Regions from separate parts of the Clostridium fungisolvens genome, predicted to be linked through region 2. Evidence: riboswitches for the same ligand, from Rfam matches in the RefSeq annotation. Region 2 holds a riboswitch; the other holds the start of a gene.
What was found. A riboswitch is a leader RNA that binds a small molecule or an ion and turns the genes downstream of it on or off. The one in region 2 is predicted to bind S-adenosylmethionine.
Positions count from the first base shown of each region.

Region 1: it holds a riboswitch for S-adenosylmethionine, as region 2 does, so the genes downstream of both, bsdtw1_RS10535 (trans-sulfuration enzyme family protein) here and metK (methionine adenosyltransferase) in region 2, are expected to answer to the same signal.

Region 1 is NZ_BLZR01000001.1:2,452,540-2,463,755, reverse strand. Features, by position in the region: gene bsdtw1_RS23495 (hypothetical protein) at 1-393, opposite strand, end outside; gene rsgA (ribosome small subunit-dependent GTPase A) at 1,024-2,070, shown strand; gene bsdtw1_RS10555 (aldo/keto reductase) at 2,538-3,461, shown strand; gene bsdtw1_RS10550 (hypothetical protein) at 3,629-4,126, opposite strand; gene bsdtw1_RS10545 (hypothetical protein) at 4,379-4,573, shown strand; gene bsdtw1_RS10540 (oleate hydratase) at 4,961-6,691, shown strand; SAM riboswitch class I at 6,937-7,053, shown strand; gene bsdtw1_RS10535 (trans-sulfuration enzyme family protein) at 7,296-8,450, shown strand; gene bsdtw1_RS10530 (trans-sulfuration enzyme family protein) at 8,452-9,585, shown strand; gene amrA (AmmeMemoRadiSam system protein A) at 9,731-11,137, shown strand; gene amrS (AmmeMemoRadiSam system radical SAM enzyme) at 11,152-11,216, shown strand, end outside.
Region 2 is NZ_BLZR01000001.1:3,813,602-3,824,817, reverse strand. Features, by position in the region: gene spoIIID (sporulation transcriptional regulator SpoIIID) at 1-218, shown strand, start outside; gene bsdtw1_RS16835 (rod shape-determining protein) at 307-1,338, shown strand; gene yyaC (spore protease YyaC) at 1,450-1,980, opposite strand; gene bsdtw1_RS16825 (hypothetical protein) at 2,091-2,747, shown strand; tRNA gene bsdtw1_RS16820 (tRNA-Tyr) at 3,002-3,086, shown strand; tRNA gene bsdtw1_RS16815 (tRNA-Val) at 3,106-3,181, shown strand; tRNA gene bsdtw1_RS16810 (tRNA-Thr) at 3,205-3,279, shown strand; tRNA gene bsdtw1_RS16805 (tRNA-Tyr) at 3,287-3,371, shown strand; tRNA gene bsdtw1_RS16800 (tRNA-Val) at 3,392-3,467, shown strand; tRNA gene bsdtw1_RS16795 (tRNA-Thr) at 3,491-3,565, shown strand; tRNA gene bsdtw1_RS16790 (tRNA-Tyr) at 3,571-3,655, shown strand; SAM riboswitch class I at 3,713-3,812, shown strand; gene metK (methionine adenosyltransferase) at 4,091-5,266, shown strand; gene nagA (N-acetylglucosamine-6-phosphate deacetylase) at 5,380-6,525, opposite strand; gene recD2 (SF1B family DNA helicase RecD2) at 7,020-9,254, shown strand; gene bsdtw1_RS16770 (hypothetical protein) at 9,268-10,296, shown strand; gene bsdtw1_RS16765 (ComF family protein) at 10,272-10,946, shown strand.

The DNA.
Region 1 (11,216 bases), 1.4 Mb from region 2:
TTTGATATCGCTATCTTCTCTTCTGGCTAGTAAACATACATGATTTAAGTCTACAGTACTTCTATAGCTATCCCAAATTGCAAAGATGTATATAGGAAGATATAAAGATAACCACTGGATATTTACAACTTGTTTAGCTTTTTCAAAATCGCCGATACAGGAATATAGAATTAATAGGTTAATATGTGCTTTATAGTTTATAACTATTTCCCATAGGAAGAGAACCAGACCACGTAAGTATTTTGAAAGTAGAAGGTGGCCCATACCTGGAAATGCCATGGACCAAGCTGCTATAATAAAAGGATTTCTAAGATGAAGTTGTGTTGTTCCAAGGATATTTACATATAGCAAGGTTCTTCTTGCATAGCTTTTATCAAATTGTGTATTAGACATATGTTGGGCTCCTTGAGATGCATAATTTATAAGTTAAATCTGTTATAGTATAAGTAGATATTTAATAACTATAACAAAAATGCAGTTATTTACTTGAAAAAGTTCTTATTAGTAAAATAAGTAAAAATGTTGACAAAATTTGTGAAGGTGAATAGAATGAATACATAAAGATACTTAAAAATGGTATTTTTATTTTGAAAGGAGTGTTGTTTTATGAATGCAAATTTAAAGGTGATTGCAGTCTAAAACTAAATATGGGCAAAGATATAACTGTAGGGTAAGCATACCCTTTGTTTGTGTTGTATTTTTGCAGTAATATATAACCTTTCATAATATACTGTCTAAAATGGATTAGTAACACGGCAGGAAGGTCGTGTTTTTTTTGTATCGTTATATAGCTTTTAGCTATATAATTCTGCATGTTTTAACCGTAGAAAGCAGCGCATTAAGGGTTGTTTATCTACGGTATTTTTATGCCCATATTTAGACTGAAGCAAGGAGAAAACATTTAGAAACTTATATCAGAATATTGATATAAAAACAAAGATTTTTTAAAGGAGTGATTTAATATGGTGAATTTAATCGGTAATTTTAAGATAGAAAACAACTTTATAAATTTGGAGGAATTAGATGAATAATAACACTATAAAACAATATGGATATAATGAGTTTTATGAAAGACAAATAGACAAAATTGAAATGGATTGTAATGAATTAGTACCTGCAAGAATTCTTGAAGTGCATAGAGAATATTACAAAATTATAACAAATGACGGTGAAAATAGTGCAAAGCTTAAAGGATCAATTTTTTATAATGATAGTGCTAGCACTGTATATCCAGCAATAGGGGACTTTGTTTTAGTTAAGAAAAATCCTATGGGAGATGACACAATATATAAAGTACTCGATAGAAAAAGTAAGTTTGCAAGAATGGATTCTTTTAATGAAAAAGAGCAAATAGTAGCTACAAATTTCGATTATGTGTTTATCGTCACATCACTTAACTATGATTTTAGTATTAATAGAATTGAACGATATTTGACTTGTGCTTGGGAGAGTGGAGCAAACCCTGTTATAATTCTTACTAAAGCAGATTTATGCGATGAATATGAAAGCTATAAGGCTGAATTAGAAACAGTAGCTATTGGTGTACCTATTATTGCTGTAAGCTCATATACAGGACAGGGATTTGATGAAATTAAAGAATTCGTAAAACCAGGAAGGACAATTGTGCTTCTCGGATCATCTGGTGTAGGAAAGTCATCGTTGGTAAATGCCATAGCTGAAGAAGAGATAATGCGTGTAAATGGTATTAGAGAAGATGATAGTAAGGGGAGGCATACCACAACTCATAGGCAGCTTATTATGCTAAATAATGGTACAATGATAATTGATACTCCTGGTATGAGGGAGCTTGGCATGTGGGTAGTTGTTGATGGTCTTAATGCTACTTTCTCTGATGTAGAACAATTAGAGCTTAATTGTAAGTTTAGTGATTGTAAGCATCAAACTGAACCAGGCTGTGCGGTTAAAGCTGCACTAGAAAGTGGTGAATTATCTACTGAAAGATGGAAAAACTTTATAAAACTTAAGAAAGAAGCTGCATTTGCAGAGAAAAAAGCTAAGCTATTAAGTAGAGATAAGAGCAGTAATAAGAAAAAGCAATTTGCTAGATAAGTAGCAGTATTAAGTTGGATCTTAGTATCCAACTTTTTTATTCCTTAGGAATTTATAACTCAATTATTTCTTAGGATAATTATGCAGTCAAACTTAAAACATAATACGATTTTAACAATAAAAAATAAGGATTTGTCGCTTGTAAGATTCTTCACTACGTTCAGAAAAGGCAGATGGGCAAAAAAATAAAACTTATTCATCTGGCTAATTTTCCTCAATGAATGGAAAGACAGATGTGCAAAAAGGCTTATTTAAAGTAAGGTGAGTAATAAAGATAATACTGTAAATATTATAGAAAGAACTGGTTATTTTCAAAAACAGAAAATGTTTTCATTTGAATTTCGATAAAAAGTTTTGTACAATAAAAATAGTAAATTAAATAGGTAAACAATTCTAATAAATTTAAAATCTACAACAATTGTTGGTTTTCATAATTTATAGTGAAAGTTATACTAGGAGGCGAAGTAATGAAAAACATAAAAATAGGTAATGGTAAAATCGATGGTTCCGAAATTTCTCTTGGTTGCATGAGGATGGCTGCATTAAGCAAAGAAGAAGCTGAAAAAGTAATAAGAGTTTCTTTAGAAGAAGGCATAAATTTCTTTGATCATGCAGATATCTATGGCGGTGGAAAATCTGAAGAAATATTTGCTGATGCAATACAAATGAATTCAGATATAAGAGAAAAGATGATAATACAAACTAAATGCGGAATAGTTCCAGGTAAGATGTTCGACTTTTCCAAAGAACATATCTTAGCATCAGTAGAAGGAAGCTTAAAAAGATTAAAAACAGATTATGTAGATACTTTATTATTACATCGTCCAGATACTTTAATGGAACCAGAGGAAGTTGCAGAAGCATTTACTCAGCTACATGATAGCGGGAAGGTAAAATACTTTGGAGTAAGTAATCAAAATCCAATGCAGATAGAGCTTCTAAATAAATACTTAGGTGAAAACAACATTATAATTAATCAATTACAGTTTGGTGTTATGCATACTGGAATGATCGATTCAGGTATAAATGTAAATATGAAGGTTGATGGATCTGTAGATAGAGATGGAAGTATTCTTGAATATTGTCGACTTAAAGATATAACAATACAAGCATGGTCTCCATACCAATATGGATTCTTTGAAGGGGTATTCTTAAATAATGATAAATTCCCTAAAGTAAACAAAAAAATTGATGAGATTGCAGAGAAAAAAGGTGTAACAAATACAGCAATTGCTACAGCTTGGATTTTAAGACATCCAGCAAAGATTCAAACAATAGTTGGTTCAATGAGTCCGAAGCGTATAAGAGAAATCTGTGCAGCTTCAAAAGTTGAACTTAGTAGAGAAGAATGGTATTCAATATACCTTGCAGCAGGAAATAAATTACCTTAAATGTTATAATTAAAAGCATTCCGAATTTAAAAATTAAATTTGGGATGCTTTTTCACTGTATAGGGATAATTTATAAGTTTAAAACAATTACAAGATTAAAAATTATTATATATAGCTAATTAAAAATTAACTGAAGAAAGTCGCTTGAGCTTTTACTATGCTTTTATTCATGCAAATAAGTAAAAATAATTATAAGAAGCCTCAATTGAAGGTCTCTGATTAGTGTTTTTTATATCTGTGCTACCTAAAGAATTAGATAATATAGCTCCGATCCCAAAGAAAAGCATGTATATAGTTATTAAAGCCATAATTATAAATTTTATAAAAAAGTTGCGTTTTTTAAATCTTATGCTTTTTTCTGATAGGTAATACATAAGATAAAAAGATGCTAAAAGGTTTAAAGAACCAAAAATTTTATTATGATCTAAAAATAAATAAAGATACAAGATAATAGATACTGGAATAGTCAACCACCTAGGTATCTTAATTAAACTAATTTTATCAGTCTTAAAATTCGATTCATTTAATGTAAGATCATGCTCAATAGTATTATCGCAAATCTTTTGATTAGACTTTATTTTGCCTCTAGAATCAATATGGGCAACACCAATTAAATTTTCATTAAAACTTGGAGTAGTTTCTTTATTGTCAATATCTATGTACATTTTTCCCCCTAATACAAAGTGGTTATATTAATATTATACATCTACTAAAGTGTATATGACACATGAAATATTAGTTAAGGATATATTCACATACATATTTAATTTTAGTTTTAAATACTTTGGTTATAAGATTTCAACAAAGATCTTTATTTTAGTTCCTTTAATTTGAACGGGCCATATATTATTTATTATGAGGCCTTGTAGGATTAATTAAAGGTTTAAAAATAATAATTAAAAAAAGGTGTATAGGTAATGGAAAATGAGAACATAACTGGCGAATATGAGCTACGTGGAAGCAAAAATAAAGCTGAGCAAAAAAAGCTTAAAAAAATTGTAAAAAAGAAAGCTAAAAAAGCAGCTAAGAAAGGTTATAAAAAGGGTTTTAAGGCTGGATTTAAAGCAGGTTTTAAGAAGGCTTTGGAAGAAAGCAAGGGTAAGAGCTTATGATATATTTCTAAACTAAAAAACTAATTTTCCACGATTGGAATGAAAATGACTTGGTTGAATTTCTTACTTTGGACTTGTGTTTAGTTTCTAATTAAAACTTTATATTCATACATATAGCCTCCTATTAAACAAGTGTAATAATGATGAGTATATTAATATTTAATTATACAAAAAATTGTAGATATGTGTAAAATTTTATTATTATTATGTTATAACAAGTGTTTAAATTAATGATATAAAATTTTGTGATTTCTAGACAAATCATACAAACTGTATAATTACAATGAAAAATCATTGTCCTATAATTGAATTAAAGAGTTTCTAAACCAGAACTTAGATTGCACTAGTTTGATAATTTATTTATTAAAATTAATGGAGGAAAAAGGTATGAGTAAAAAGTCTAATAAGGATAATGTAAATATATTACTTGCATTAGGAGCATTAGCTGGTGCTGCAACAGTAGCAGCAATTGGTGCAAAAAAGTTAAAGGAAAGAGCAAAAGAAACAGATAAAAGTTTACCTAAAATTAATAACAGTGAAGACAAACAGGTTTACTTTGTTGGAGGCGGATTGGCTTCTTTAGCTGGAGCAGCTTATCTTATAAGAGATTGTAATTTTAAAGGTGAAAATATTCATATAATAGAGGGACTTAAGATACTTGGTGGCAGTAACGATGGTGCCGGAGATGCAGTAAATGGTTTTATCTGTAGAGGCGGTAGAATGCTCAATGAAGAGACTTATGAAAATTTCTGGGAGCTATTATCAACTGTGCCATCTTTAGAAATGCCTAACATGAGTGTAACTGAAGAAATATTAAATTTTGATAAATCCCATCCAACTTATGCGAAAGCAAGACTAATTGACCGAAATGGAGTTATTCAAGATGTAACTAGCATGGGTTTCAACAATGCTGATCGTATGGCACTTGGGAAGCTTATGGCTACATCTGAAGATAAACTTGATGATATGACAATTGAACAGTGGTTTAAGCATACACCACATTTCTTTGAAACAAATTTTTGGTATATGTGGCAGACTACCTTCGCTTTTCAAAAGTGGTCGAGTTTGTTTGAATTCAAGAGATATATGGATCGTATGATTTTTGAGTTCTCCCGTATAGAAACTTTAGAAGGTGTAACAAGGACTCCATATAATCAATACGAATCTGTTATTCTTCCATTAAAAACTTATTTAGAAGGTTTTAATGTTGATTTTAGTATAAATGCTACTGTTACTGATCTGGATTTTAAACCAGGTGAAGAAATAACAGTAACAGCAATACATGTAGAAGATAGCGAAGGGGAAAAAGTTATCGAGCTTAAGGATGACGATGTGTGCATTATGATAAATGGATGCATGACAGATAACGCAACTTTAGGCGATATGCATAGAGCACCAGAATATACTCCTAATAAGCCAATGTCAGGAGAATTATGGGCTAAAGTTGCTAAGAAAAAGTGGGGGCTTGGAAATCCAGAGCCATTCTTTGGTCATCATGAGGAAACAAACTGGGAGAGTTTTACTGTAACTTGTAAAGGTAATAAGTTACTTAAGCTTATTGAAAGATTTTCATCAAATGCTCCTGGTAGTGGAGCACTAATGACTTTTAAAGATTCGAATTGGTTGATGAGTATAGTGGTTGCAGCTCAACCACATTTTAAAAATCAACCACTTGATACAACTATTTTCTGGGGGTATGGATTATATACTGATAGAATAGGTGATTATGTAAAGAAACCTATGAGAGAATGTACTGGAGAAGAAATATTAATAGAGTTATTGCATCATCTTCATATGGAGGATAAGTCAGAAGAAATAATGGATACGGTGGTAAATGTAATTCCATGTATGATGCCATATATTGATTCTCAGTTCCAACCAAGAAAGAAGACTGATAGACCAGAAGTTGTTCCAAAGGGGTCAACGAATTTTGCAATGATAAGTCAATTTGTTGAAATACCTGAAGATATGGTATTTACTGAAGAATATTCTGTTCGTGCGGCTAGAATTGCAATATATTCTTTATTCGGTGTGAAAGATAAGAAAATTTGTCCAGTAACACCATATAAGAAAAATCCTAAGGTTTTGAAGGACGCTCTAAAGACATCTTTTAGATAAAATTAGAAAGTTACGTAGATAAGTAAAGAGGGCAATTAAGATATATAACTTATAGAATATTAGTTTAATATTATGGATTTATCGTAAGATAAATCCATAATATTTTTTATCATATAGAAAAATATAAAATTTTTAAGCAACCATTAATATGGAAAAGTAATTATTGAATTGGCAAAATTTTATAAAATAGGTTGACAGAAAACTAATGCCAAGAATATAATATGTATTAATTGAATAATAGTTTTAACTTATCTCGAGAGGTGGAGGGACTGGCCCTGTGAAACCCGGCAACCAGCATGAATTTCATTTAATTTGTGTAATGGTGCTAATTCCTGCAGTTTTATATAACTGGAAGATGAGAATAGATTTCTGTTGTAAATACATGCCAGAGTTTATTCTCTGGCATTTTTTGCTGTATTCAGAAAAACAAAATTTTAGTGTTATCAAAACCTAATAATCTCAAGTCTTTACCATAGTTTTTTGGAAATTCAGTAAAAACAAAACTTATTCGGTTACTAGTTTTTTGTATATACTGAGAAAAGAAATCACAGGTGAAAATTCAGTTATAGACTTTTATAAGCAAAATATTAAGGGGGCATTTGATATGTGTGCAGAAAAATTACTAAAGTTTGAGACTACAGCAGTACATGGAAGTAAGGGATTTGATCCATTAACAGGAGCAATAAGCTTTCCAATCTATCAAACTGCTACATTCAAGCATGGGGGCTTGAATGAAAGTACCGGATATGATTATTCTAGGTTGCAAAATCCTACTAGAGAAGAGGTAGAAAACACTGTAGCAAAACTTGAAGGAGCTAAATTTGGTGCTGGTTTTTCTACAGGGGTGGCAGCAGTAACTGCTGTATTAAGTCTTTTTAAGCCAGGTGATCATATTTTGGTTTCTGATGATTTATATGGAGGTACTTTTAGATTATTTAGAGATATTTATGGACCTTATGGAATAGAGCATGATTTTATAGATACCGCTGATTTGAATGATGTAATAAATAATATTAAAGAAAACACTAAGGCTATTTTTATTGAAACCCCTTCTAATCCAATGATGAAAGTTGTAGATATAAATGGAGTGGTAAAGCTTTCAAAAGAGAAAAATCTAATTGTAATAGTAGATAATACATTTTTAACTCCATATTTTCAAAAACCTCTTAATTTAGGAGCTCATATAGTTGTTCATAGTGGAACTAAGTTTCTTGGTGGACATAATGATACCCTTGCTGGTTTTGTGGTAACTAATGAGGAGTGGATAAATGAAAGAATAAGATTTTATGAAAAGTCTACAGGTGCAACATTAGCGCCTTTTGATTCTTGGTTAATACTTAGAGGAATAAAAACATTACATATAAGAATGGAAAAAAGTCAAGAGAATGCAATAAAAGTTGCTGAATTCTTGAAAAAACATCCTAAGATAAAAGAAGTGTTTTATGTAGGATTACCTGAACATAAAGGATATGAAATTTCTAAAAAGCAGGCAACTGGCTTTGGTTCCATGATATCATTTAAAGTGAAAAATCAGGAAGATGTAGCTAAAATCTTAAAAAATGTTAAAGTCATAAACTTTGCAGAGAGTTTAGGTGGTGTTGAGACTTTAATTACCTATCCACAAACTCAAACACACGCAGAAATTCCAGCTGAAATTAAGAAGAGGCTTGGAGTAACAGAAGATTTATTAAGGCTATCAATAGGCATTGAAAATATAAGTGATTTAATTGAAGATTTAGAAAGCGCGTTGGGGTGTTAATATGAGATTTGGTACAAAATTAATTCATAATGGAAATGAGATAGACGAAGAAACAGGTGCACTTAGTATACCAATTTACCAGGCTTCTACTTTTCATCAAAGAGACATAGATAACTTTGGAAAGTATGATTATTCTAGAAGTGGAAATCCCACAAGAGAAGCATTAGAGGATACAATAGCTCAACTTGAAAATGGACACAGAGGTTTTGCCTTTTCTTCAGGTATGGCAGCGACATCATCTGTTTTATCAATATTTTCATCTGGAGACCATATTGTAATCTGTGAAGATGTTTATGGAGGCACATATAGGATTACTACTAAAGTACTTAGCAGATTTAATATTGAGTTTACTTTTGTAGATGCATCTAAACTAGAAAATATAAGAAGTGCAATTAAGGAAAATACAAAAGCTATTTTCTTAGAAACACCTTCAAATCCTATGCTTAAGATAACAGATTTAAAAGGTGCTATTTCTATTGCTAAGGAGAAAGATATAATTGTAATAGTAGACAATACTTTCATGTCACCATATCTTCAAAGACCACTTGATTTAGGTGCTGATATTGTAGTTCATAGTGCTACTAAATTTATAGGTGGACATAGTGATGTGGTAGGTGGACTTGCTGTTGCTAAAACTAAAGAATTAGCAGATAGAATATACACTATACAAAATTCTTTTGGAGCTATACTTGGACCACAAGATTGTTGGCTGCTTCTCAGGGGGATTAAGACTTTAAAAATAAGATTAGATGCTCATCAGGCAACTGCATTGAAGCTTTCAACATGGCTTCAACAGAAGGAACAGGTAGAAAAAGTTTATTATCCAGGATTAGAAGGTCATATAGGAAAAGATATTCATTTTTCTCAAGCTTCTGGTGCTGGAGCAGTGCTTTCTTTTAAGTTTAAAACTTTAGAGCAAACAAAATATTTTCTTAACAACATTGAGAATGCTGCTTTCGCTGTTTCTCTAGGTGGTGTTGAAACTATCGTTTCTTATCCAGCGAAAATGTCACATGCAGCTATACCTAGAGAAGAGAGAGAAGCACTTGGTGTAAGTGATACCTTAATTAGGGTATCTGTTGGTCTAGAAGAATACGAAGATATAATTGAAAGCTTTGAAAAAGCCATTCTTTAAGAGGATATATATCAGCTGCTTGCATATGGAATAATATATAAGCAGCTGATTTTTTACTATATAGTTTACTGTAGTATTTATTATTATAAGTTGGTAAAACTAATTTTCAGATTACGGATATAACTATAATAAAGAGGTGATTGTTTTGAGTTTAAGAGGTTTCTATTTATTGCCGCATCCTCCAATAGCTATACCAGAGGTAGGCAAGGGCGAAGAAGAAAAGATAAGTGCAACTGGCGGCAGTTTTCATGTGATTGGTGAAGAGATTGCTAAAAAAGCTCCAGATACTATTATATTAGTTACTCCTCATGGAGTGATGTTTCAAGATGCTATTGCCATAAGTTATGAGAATGAGATATATGGAGATTTGAAAAACTTTAGAGTTCCTAATGTAAAGATGAAACTTAAAATAAACAAAGAATTAACAACAAAAATATACGAAATAGCTTATAGTGAGGGAATACCTGTTATAATGGCTACTAATTCTCTTTTAAATAAGTATGATCAATCAGTTACATTAGATCATGGAGCAATGGTTCCTCTTTACTTTATAAATAAACATTATAGTAACTATAAATTTGTACATATAACATATGCAGCCTTAAGTGATATTGACTTATATAAGTTCGGAATTGCAATAAGAAGAGCTGTGGAAGAATTAAATGAAAATGCTGTTCTTATAGCAAGTGGAGATCTATCTCATAGGCTTAAAGAAGAAGGTCCTTATGGATATAATCCTTATGGCGAGAAGTTTGATAAGGAGTTTCTTGATAACTTAGCAAAAGGTGATGTTAAAACCGTACTAAGTATTGATAAAGAAACTGTTTGCGAAGCTGGTGAATGTGGAAGACGGTCAACAGTAACGCTGCTTGGCGCACTTGAAGGTAAAAAGTTTAATGGTGATCTTTTGAGTTATGAAGGAACTTTTGGAGTAGGATATGGAATAATGAAATTTAATGTTTTGTCTGAAGATGAGCCAAAGCTAGGTGAATTAGAGGAACTTAGAAAGTCACAATATGAAAGAAAGAATAAACAAAGCGATCCTTACGTAAGACTTGCAAGAGAAAGCCTTACTACTTATTTAACTACAAGGAGAAAGCTTAGAGAAATTCCTGAATATGTACCAAATGAAATGAAAAATATGCAAAGAGGTGTGTTTGTATCGCTAAAAAAACATGGTGATTTAAGAGGGTGTATAGGTACTATATTTCCAGCAACTGATAATGTAGCAAAAGAAATTATTAGAAATGCTGTAGAAGCAGGAATAAACGACCCGAGATTTTATGAAGTGGAAGAAGAAGAACTTCTTGATATTGATTTTTCTGTAGATGTTTTGACAGAACCTGAGGTAGCAACAAGGGAAGATCTAAATCCAAAGGAATATGGTGTAATTGTAAGGTGTATGGGGAAAACAGGACTTTTACTACCAGACTTAGAAGGGGTAAATACAGTTGAGGAGCAACTTTCTATAGCCTTAGAAAAGGGGAATATAGATCAAGAGGACGAGTACACTATACAGAGATTTCAAGTTATAAGACATAAAGAAAGCTAGGAGAAGGCTATAAAATGAAAAAAGAAGCGATGTTTTATGAAAATCTTAATGATAAAGTACACTGTTATTTATGTCCCCA
Region 2 (11,216 bases):
CACAGTATATTATCGATTCAAAAGCTACAATTAGGAAAACAGCAAAAGTATTCGGAGTGAGCAAAAGTACAATACACAAGGATATGACAGAGAGATTACCAAAGATTAATCCAGTAATTGCTCAAAAAGCAAAGATTATATTGGATTTGAACAAAGCTGAGAGACACATAAGAGGAGGAAAGGCTACAAAATTAAAGTATAAAGCTATTGAAGGTTAATCACATTCCATGTATAATTTATATGATAAATTATGTAAAAAATACTCAAATTATGTTTGTATAAATAGAATTTTAGGAGTGAATTGGAATGTGGTTTTTGGGAATGGGAACAGATATAGGAATTGATTTAGGTACGGCGACTGTGCTTGTTTATATAAAAGATAAAGGCGTCGTTTTAAAAGAACCATCTGTAGTTGCTATAGACAAAAACAGTAATAAAATATTAGCTGTTGGAGAAGAGGCAAGGCAGATGATTGGAAGAACACCAGGAAATATTGTTGCTGTACGTCCACTTAGAGACGGTGTAATTTCAGACTATGATATGACTGAAAAAATGCTAACATATTTTATAAGAAAAGGGTGTGGAAAGAAAAGAGTATCGGCGCCTAAAGTCATGGTATGTGTTCCTTCTCAAGCTACTGAAGTAGAAAAAAGAGCCATAATTGATGCTTCGAAAAATTCAGGTGCTAGAACAGTCTATTTGATAGAAGAACCTCTGGCAGCTGCGGTAGGTGCTGGAATCGATATAAACAAGCCAAGTGGTAATATGGTTGTTGATATTGGTGGAGGTACAACTGATATAGCAGTGATTTCTTTAGGAGGCATTGTAGTAAGATCTTCTATAAAAATTGCTGGCGATAAATTTGATGAAGTAATCATTAAATATATAAGAAATAAATATAAGCTTATGATTGGTGAAAGAACTGCAGAAGATTTGAAGATTAATGTTGGATCTGCATTTAAGGATTTAAGAAACCTTACTATGCCTGTAAAAGGAAGAAACCTAATAACTGGACTTCCGGATGTTGTAGATATAACTACAGAGGAAATAAGGATAGCTTTAAAAGAAACTGTAAGGATGATTTTAGAAGCAGTTCATTCTGTATTAGAGAGAACACCGCCTGAACTAGCAGCTGATATTATAGAACATGGAATATTAATGACCGGAGGCGGTGCATTATTACATGGACTTGATAAATACTTAGAGTCAGAGACAGGTGTTTCAGTAAGAGTAGCAGATGATGCAATTTCCTGTGTTGCAATGGGGACAGGCATTGCTTTAAAGAACTTTGAAAAATTAGAACTTAATAAGGATATGGAAGTTGAACTTGTTGAGTAGTAAAAGGGACAGAATATAATTCTGTCCCTTTTAATGTTTAAAAAAGTATAAATTTTCAAGTTGTTGTAACTTAGATATTTTAATAGTTTTTAGCTTTTTAACTTTTTTGCCTTATTTTTGAAAGTTGCTTAAATAGTATGCGTGTACTATTGAATTAACAATAACTTGTGCCATCTCCATTATTAAATTTAATCTAATAGATCGACTGGTGAATATCTCAGAATTTTCACTAGAGTCAACGATGCCAATTATTGAGGCGTCACCGACGTCCGGAAGAGTCTTGCCTACACCTTTACCAGGATGAATAGGGTAATCTCTTGTATGAATTTCACCGATTGAGTTCGAATCTCCTAGACATGCATCTATTCCTATTATACAAGCTTTAGGATGGCTTGAGTAAATTTCAGTTAGTTTTCTATCAAGATTTAATGCATGTATTGGCGACGCTATTGTGCCGTATATAGGAAGTGGAAAAAATTTGTCTTTCAGCATTGTACCAACTAATGGGCCAAGGCAGTCTCCTATGCATTTGTCAGTACCTATACAGACTATAACGGTGTTATCTTTAATGTAGTTCTTTAAAAAGTAGGCTATCTCGTAGTAAGCAAGTGATGATTTATAATTAACTTTTATCTTATTCACTATCCCACCTCCCTCATAATAAATTTATATGAAGCAAATATATGAAATATTAAAAAAGAATAAAATATTGATATACTGTCAATATTTTTAATATTAGGAGGTGCTTAGGTATGGATAAGAAACAAAAAAAATATAGTTGTATAGTTATTTTTATTACGTTTATTTCAGTTGAAGTAATGGTCATAAACAATAAGTATAATTATGAAAAATTACAAGTAAGCAGCAAACAAAATTTGACTATTAAACAGAGCAATATTAGCAAAGAAAAACAACAGACACAAAACAATGAGACTAATAAGAAATTGGAAGATAAATTAAATTCTCAGAATAAAAGTAAAATAAATACTAATATAGATAGTTCAGCAAAAAGTGATGTGGATGTAAGTAAACAAAATATAAGTTCAAATAATTCGGAATTAGAAAATAATTACAATGGTTATGTGAGCCAAGAAGATAGTTATGATAGTAGTATATTTGAAGAAGAAGCTGTTCCTACAGTTTCAATTTTCAAGATAGATAAGAATACAATATTAAATAAAATAAGCCTAGCAGATAAAGCAAAGTTAATATATTTATCACGAAAACTATCTATCGCGGATTATGATTATATACAAGAAGATATGAAGAGCAGTAATGAAATAGAGGCATCGAAAGATATATTTACTATATTAAAGAAAAAATTATCGTATAACGATTACGAAAAAGTGAAAAATATACTCAGTCCATATATAGATGTAGAATATATTGAGAAGAGTATAGGAGATTAATTAATCTAAGACAAAAATATCGGTATGAAATAAATTATTTTAGTTATTAATAATATATAGAATAGCGTAGCATTTAGTATTAATACGGAGGAAGTTGTAGAAAATAAAAAGTAAATTGTAAAAATGACTGAATATGCCTTTAAATTGGGGTTGAAAATAATAAGATAACATTATATACTAATCCTTGTCGATTGGCACCGACAAAACAAAACAGCAAAGATTGAACTTATCGAAAGTTTGGTTAAAGCTTATATGGAGGAGTTCCCGAGTGGCCAAAGGGGGCAGACTGTAAATCTGTTGCAAGTTGCTTCAGTGGTTCGAATCCACTCTCCTCCACCAATTTTAAATAATAAATTAAGGGCGCATAGCTCAGCTGGGAGAGCATCTGCCTTACAAGCAGAGGGTCACAGGTTCGATCCCTGTTGTGCCCACCATTAATTTAAAAAATCAATAATATGCTGGCATGGCTCAACGGTAGAGCAGCTGACTTGTAATCAGCAGGTTGTAGGTTCGATTCCTATTGCCAGCTCCAAAATTAGGGAGGAGTTCCCGAGTGGCCAAAGGGGGCAGACTGTAAATCTGTTGCAAGTTGCTTCAGTGGTTCGAATCCACTCTCCTCCACCAATTTTAAAATAATAAATTAAGGGCGCATAGCTCAGCTGGGAGAGCATCTGCCTTACAAGCAGAGGGTCACAGGTTCGATCCCTGTTGTGCCCACCATTAATTTAAAAAATCAATAATATGCTGGCATGGCTCAACGGTAGAGCAGCTGACTTGTAATCAGCAGGTTGTAGGTTCGATTCCTATTGCCAGCTCCATTTATGGAGGAGTTCCCGAGTGGCCAAAGGGGGCAGACTGTAAATCTGTTGCAAGTTGCTTCAGTGGTTCGAATCCACTCTCCTCCACCAAAAAGACACTTATAGTGGTGTCTTTTTTGTATGAATAAAGATAATTAAATAATGTAACTCTTATCAAGAGAGGTGGAGGGAAAGGGCCCTATGAAACCCGGCAACCGGTGATATACACAATGGTGCCAATTCCTGCAGATAAGCTGCGAGATAAGAGAGATGAAATTATAAATCTCTTCTTTGAAGAGATTTTTTTGCTCTTAAAAATATTTAAAGCATCCATTGTGAAGACTTTAAGGATAAAAGTCTATGATTTTTATTTACACTATTAATAAGAGTAAAAAATATTCACCTGCCAGGTTTGTTGTGATTTGCTTAGAAAGGCAGATGCGTAAAGAAAATCATCGGCAGTAGCCTGAATGATTTTTTAATAACTATAATTTTTTATGAAGGGAGGAATTAACTGTTTTATTTTAGAAGACAGTTAAGTTTTGAATGAAAAGATTATTTACATCAGAATCAGTTACAGAAGGACATCCAGATAAAATCTGTGACCAAGTTTCAGACGGGATATTAGATGCTATATTAGAAAAGGATCCAAATGCTAGAGTTGCATGCGAGACAGCAGTAACTACAGGTATGGTTGTAGTTATGGGGGAAATATCTACTAATTGCTATGTAGATATACCTAAAATCGTAAGACAGACAGTAAGAGAAATAGGCTATGACAGAGCTAAATATGGATTTGACTGCGATACATGTGCAGTACTAACTTCAATAGACGAACAATCAGCTGATATTGCTATGGGAGTTGATGAAGCATTAGAATCAAAAAAAGGTGAAATGGATAAGATTGAAGCAGTAGGTGCTGGAGATCAAGGTATGATGTTTGGATTTGCTACAAACGAAACAGAAGAATATATGCCTATGCCAATAGCTTCAGCTCATAGATTATCAAGAAGATTAAGTGAAGTTAGAAAAAATGGTACTTTAGACTATCTAAGACCAGACGGAAAGACTCAAGTTACAGTTGAATATGAAGACAACAAGCCAGTTAGAATAGATGCAATTGTTGTTTCTACACAACATGGTCCAGAAGTATCTCAAGAGCAAATAGAAAAAGATATAAAAGAACATGTTATAAATGCTGTAATACCAGCAAACCTATTAGATGAAAATACAAAGTACTATATAAATCCTACTGGTAGATTTGTAATAGGTGGACCACAAGGAGATAGTGGTTTAACTGGAAGAAAGATAATAGTTGACACTTATGGTGGATATGGAAGACACGGTGGTGGTGCTTTCTCAGGAAAAGATCCAACTAAGGTTGATAGATCTGCAGCTTATGCAGCAAGATGGGTTGCTAAGAATCTAGTTGCTGCTGGAGTTGCTGATAAACTAGAAATAGAATTAGCTTATGCAATTGGTGTAGCTAAGCCAGTTTCTATAGAAGTAGATACTTTTGGAACTGGAAAAATAGGAGACGATAAGATAGTTGAGATCGTTGGTAAGGTATTTGATTTAAGACCAGGTGCTATAATAAGAGATCTTGATCTTAGAAGACCTATATTTAAGCAAACTGCTGCATATGGTCATTTCGGAAGAACTGACGTAAGCTTACCTTGGGAGCAATTAAATAAGGTTGAAGAAATAAAGAAATATATATAATGAAAAATGCTGCTTTTAAGCAGCATTTTTTTTATTCTTATTTTAGATATTGTTAGTAAATAAGATATATGGACAAACATGTATAGATGTATAGATATGTTTATATAAAAAAATTATCGATTTGAATCAAATACAACTTTTCCATTAACAATAGATAGTCTAATGTTAATATTTTCATCAAATAATACTAAATCTGCATCATAACCTTCTTTAATAAGACCCTTGCTCTCTTCAATTTTGCAATGTTTTGCGGCATTATAAGATGCCATTCTTATTATTTCATACAAATGATAAGTTGAATTGTTCTTAACGTTTCTAACTGCGCTGTCTAGTGTTAGGATAGAGCCAGCTAAAGCACCATTTCTTAATCTAGCAGCACCATTCTTAACTATTACATCCTGACCTCCTAAGGAATAGTCTCCATCAGGCATGCAACATGCCATCATTGCATCAGAAACTAGAAGTACCTTATTTATTCCTTTGATTTTGTAAGCTGATCTAAGCGATGGATATGCGATGTGGATACCATCTGATATAGTCTCAGTAGTAATATCTGTATCAAAGATTGCACCAACAACACCTGGCTCTCTGTGATGAAGTGGAGTCATAGCATTAAATAAGTGAGTAGAGTGAGAGACTCCAGCTTTAATTCCTTCTATTGCCTCAGAATAAGTTGCTTTCGTATGTCCCATTGATACTGCAATGTCATTAGTTTTTAAAAAATTAATAAGTTCTTTAGCTCCATCTACTTCAGGTGCAATAGTTATTGCAGTAACAGTTTCTATATTGTCCCCAACCATGCCCATAAAGTTTTCGATTGTTGGAGCTAAAATGAAATTAGGATTTTGTGCCCCAATCATCTCTGGACTTATAAATGGTCCTTCTAAATGTACACCTAATACATTCGCACCATCAGTTCCATTATTTTTTGCATAGGTTATAGCTTTAATAGATTTATTTATATCTTCTGTTGATACAGTCATGGTAGTTGGTAAGAAGGATGTTGTTCCGTGTTGTACGATGGTTTTTGATATTTCGTTGATAGCTTCATAAGTTCCATCCATAGTATCGTGACCACCAGCTCCATGTATGTGAACATCTATAAATCCAGGGGATAAGTATAGACCCATTGCATCAATTGTCTCGCAATCAATATTGTTTTCTGGGTTTATAGCTTTAATTTTTCCATCTTCAATAAGTAAAGAGCCTTCTTCAATTTTATCGAAGAAAATTATTTTACAGTTTTTTATTAATAACATTAAATCACCTCATATTTATAATAATACTAAATTTAAATTATAGAAACACTATTTAAAAGGGAAATACTTATTTTTTTACTATATAGGAAACTTTGTTGTTTTGCCGTTAAACAATTCTATTAAATTGGATAGCATTTTATATAATGCGACAAAAAACAAACTTAGTTTTAAATTGTATAACATCTTAAATGAAACTGTAGAATTATGTAATAAAAATGAAACTTAAACATATTTTTTATAGTGATTAAAATCATTAACCTTTTATACTGTAAAAGCATACATTTATAGATGAACCGCTTCCTGCTTTAATTTGTATTTTCAAATTCTACTCTCAGAATTCAGAGGAGTTTTGAAAAAAGTTTTCAGATTGAAGTGGTACATCTATAGCAAAACAACAATATTTACAAGTGAAATTATTCTGTAAATATTTAAATACTGTATGTTGTGATATAATCTATAATAGAATATTGTGAAATAAAACTAGGAGAGATAAAATGGAAGTTATAAGAGGCATTGTTGATACAATAGTTTATAAAAATGATGAGAATGGATATGTTGTAGCTAAAATAAAAACAGATAAGACCCTTATAACTATTGTAGGAGTAATCCCTTATATTGGAGAAGGCCAAAATCTAGAACTGAAAGGTGATTGGGTCTTACATCAGCAATTTGGAAGGCAATTTAAGGTTGAAGAATGTGAAGAGATAATACCTAACACAGTAGAAGCTATAGAAAAGTATTTGGCATCAGGCTTAATTTATGGAATAGGTCCAATTACTGCTAAGAAAATTGTCAGCAGGTTCGGTGAAAAAACTTTAGAAATAATGGATAGCGATATTGAACGTCTTGGTGAGATAGAAGGAATAGGAGCGAAAAAACTAGATCTTATAATTGAATCTTATGTATCTCAAAGAGAACTTAAGAACATTATGATCTTCTTTCAAGCCCATGGAGTTACAACAAATCAATGTATAAAGATTTATAAGAGATTTGGAGGAAACTCGATAAATATCGTTAAGGAAAATCCTTATGTTTTATGTGAGGAGATAACTGGAATAGGATTTAAAACATCGGATAAGATTGCAAGATCCCTAGGTATTGAAGTTGACTCACCCTTTAGGATACAGAGCGGTCTTAAATACGTTATTAATGATTTTTGTGCCAATGGTAATACGTTTATGCCTAAAGAGTTGTTAATCAAAGAATCCTCGGAAGTGCTTACAGTAGATAAAAGCGTAATAGAAAAAAATATATATGATAGCTCAATGGATGGCAAGATAAAAATAGATAGAATAAATGATATAGAAGCTGTATTTAATTTATATTATTATTATTGTGAGTTAGGTATAACAAATAGGATACTGACACTAGCAATAAGTAATTTCCAAAATATTAATTTAGATTTAGAATTTGAAATTGATACCTTTGAAAGTAAGAATGATATAAGTTTTGCTAAATCTCAAAAGGATGCAATAGTTGGTGCTTTTACTAATGGAATTGAAATTATCACAGGTGGTCCAGGAACTGGTAAAACAACCATAATAAAATGTATAATAGAAATGTATGAAAAGGCTGGAATGAGGGTGATGCTAGGAGCTCCAACAGGAAGAGCTGCTAAGAGAATGACTGAATCTACCGGCAGAGAAGCTAAAACAATACACAGACTGTTAGAGATGGGGGTAAGTGATGATGAGGATATTTCTATGTTCTCAAAGGATGAAGGCTCTCCTCTAGAGGCAGATGTAGTTATTGTAGATGAAGCTTCTATGATAGACATAGTCCTCATGAATAACCTTTTAAAGGCTATAAAAGTTGGAACAAGAGTTATTATAGTTGGAGATATTGATCAGCTTCCTTCAGTCGGTCCTGGGAATGTTCTTGCAGATCTTATAGAGAGTGAATTTACTAAGGTAGTAAGATTAAAAGAAATATTTAGGCAAGGTAGGGAAAGTTTGATTGTTACTAATGCCCATAGAATAAATGAAGGTGAAATGCCATTGTTAAATGAAAAAGATAAAGATTTTTTCTTTATAAAAGAGTCAGAAATAGATTTAATACTCAGTACCGTTATTGACTTAATAAATACAAGACTGCCTAAGTTTAATAAAAAGTGGGATAAGTTAAAGCAGATTCAAATTTTATCTCCAATGAAGAAGGGTGTACTCGGTATAACAAACTTAAACAATAAGCTTCAGGAAATCCTCAATCCAAAGAGTAAGGATAAGAAAGAAAAACAAATGAAAGATATTATTTTTAGAGTTGGGGATAAAGTAATGCAAACTAAAAATAATTACTCATTGAAATGGACTAGAATAAGCGGATTTGGAGAGAATGAAGGTGTAGGAGTTTTTAACGGTGATATGGGGTTTATTGACTCTATTGATGAAGAAAATAGATCATTAAGTGTCATATTTGAAGATGAAAGAAAAGTGATTTATGATTACATATTTCTTGACGAGCTAGATTTAGCATATGCTATAACAATACATAAAAGTCAAGGAAGTGAATTTCCAGTTGTTATAATACCTTCCTACATGGGTTCACCGCTACTTATGAACAGAAATCTACTTTATACTGGTATAACAAGAGCAAAAGAGTTAGTGGTTGTTGTAGGTGGGATAAAAGCACTTAAATATATGGTTGACAATACTAGAAGTAATGAAAGATATTCTTCATTAAAGTGGAGAATTAAAGATATTATATCTAATGATGCATTTATGTCTGAATAAGTGAGGAGTTAATATGGTTAATATTGAAATGGATAAAAGATATATTGAATTAAATCATACGGTTAATAGAATAAACGATTGGTATGAGAAAGATGAATGTAGACTGTTAAATATAATCACTGTCCCTTATAATACCTCGAGAATATTTAGAGAGCTCATAACAAATATCTTATCTAATAATAAAAAAATACTTTATGTAACTCAAGATGGCAATGTAAATGAAGATATAGTAAAATACCTTAAGTTATCATTTGGGTTTAAAAGCTACTCGATAATAAGAAGTGGAAGTTATCATAGTAATACCTATCTTCATTTTATAAGCTTTGAAAATATTAGATTTATAGAAGAGGATTACGAATTAATTATTTACGATGATATAACTAGTTTCTCTAGACAGGGAAAATTAGAGATACAAAATTCTGTTGATTTTTTATATAAAAGATCAAAAAAGGTTATAGTGTATAGCACGGAAGCTGTGTTTATGAATTGTCCATATATACAGCTTGGAAATTGTTTTAGAATGGCACCTTTTGTTGAACCTAGAATTATAACAACAAGGATTGATTTGAACAAGGATATACCTTATCTTTTATATGATTATTTAAAATGGTTTAAAGACAATAATAGAAAAGTGCTAATTCATACGCCTTCAAAAGAGAAAACGGAAATAGTATATAACTACTACAATGATATACTAAAAGTTTCTTCAAGAATGAAGTTGGTTAAGGTAACAGAGAGTAGTGAATTAAAAACTATAGAAAAATTACATGAAATAAAAGACAAACCTGTTATGGTTATAACTAATCTAATAGTGCAGCAATTTGAGGAATTAGATAATATTGACGTAATAATATATTTTGCTGATGATAAGTTTTTTGATTATAAAAAAATAGTATACCTTTGTGGTAAAGTAGGTAAAGTAAGAGGAGCTCAAGGAGAAGTTATACTTTTAGCAAATGAAGTTTCTACTCACATGGAGTATGCAAAAGATTTAGCGAGGGAGTTTAATAAGGCTGCGTGGGAAAAAGGATTACTGAAATAGTTAAATATATATTAGAGTGCGTGCTGGAAGTGATTTATCCACATTCTAATAAATGTTTATGCTGTGAATTAGATACTGATACTGAATCTATTTGTGATAGATGTTTAAATAATGTAGCTTATATATATGGAGAATATTATTTAGACAAAGAAAATAAAGTTACGTGTCGTAGTGCTGCTTATTATTCAGGTAGCATTAAAGAACTCATAATTAATCTAAAATACTCTGCTGATTTTGAAAGTGCAGAGTTTTTAGCTCAGATTCTTCATAAAAAAATGAAAGAAGAGAATATAAATGGAGATTTAATTACCTACGTTCCTATATCTAAAGCTTCATCTAAAAAGAGAGGATTTAATCAATGTAGGGCTATAGGAAAAGAATTATCAAATCTCAGTGGAATTAGATTGGTTAATGCTTTAAAAAGGTCAAAAGAGGTAAAGGAACAAAAAAGATTAACTATTGATGAGCGAATTGAAAATATGATTGGAGTCTTTGAAACTAAAACGCCTAAAGAGATAGAAAATAAAACTGTCATATTGATAGATGATGTGGTTACTACTGGTTCAACACTTATGAGTTGTAGAGATGCACTTATAAAGGCTGGAGCTGGAGAAGTAATCCTCTTGACTGTTGCAAAAAGTAATATATAATAGATAATAGGGGCTAGGTTTGTGGTTGAAAGTCGATGCCAGTCGCAGGCGAAACGATCCACGTAAGTTGAACAAAAGGTTTAATGAGCATGGTGCGGCTTAGAGGTAAGTCCTGCCAGTAAAACTGAGAGGATGAGTAGTGAGAGGTTGAGTCCGGGTAGCAAAAGTTCCAGCAGGCGAGTGTGGGGTCAAAGACCAGGTCAACTAGCTTTAAAGTAGGTATCAGCATTTATATGTTGATACCTACTTTTATTTTACGTAAAAACTTAA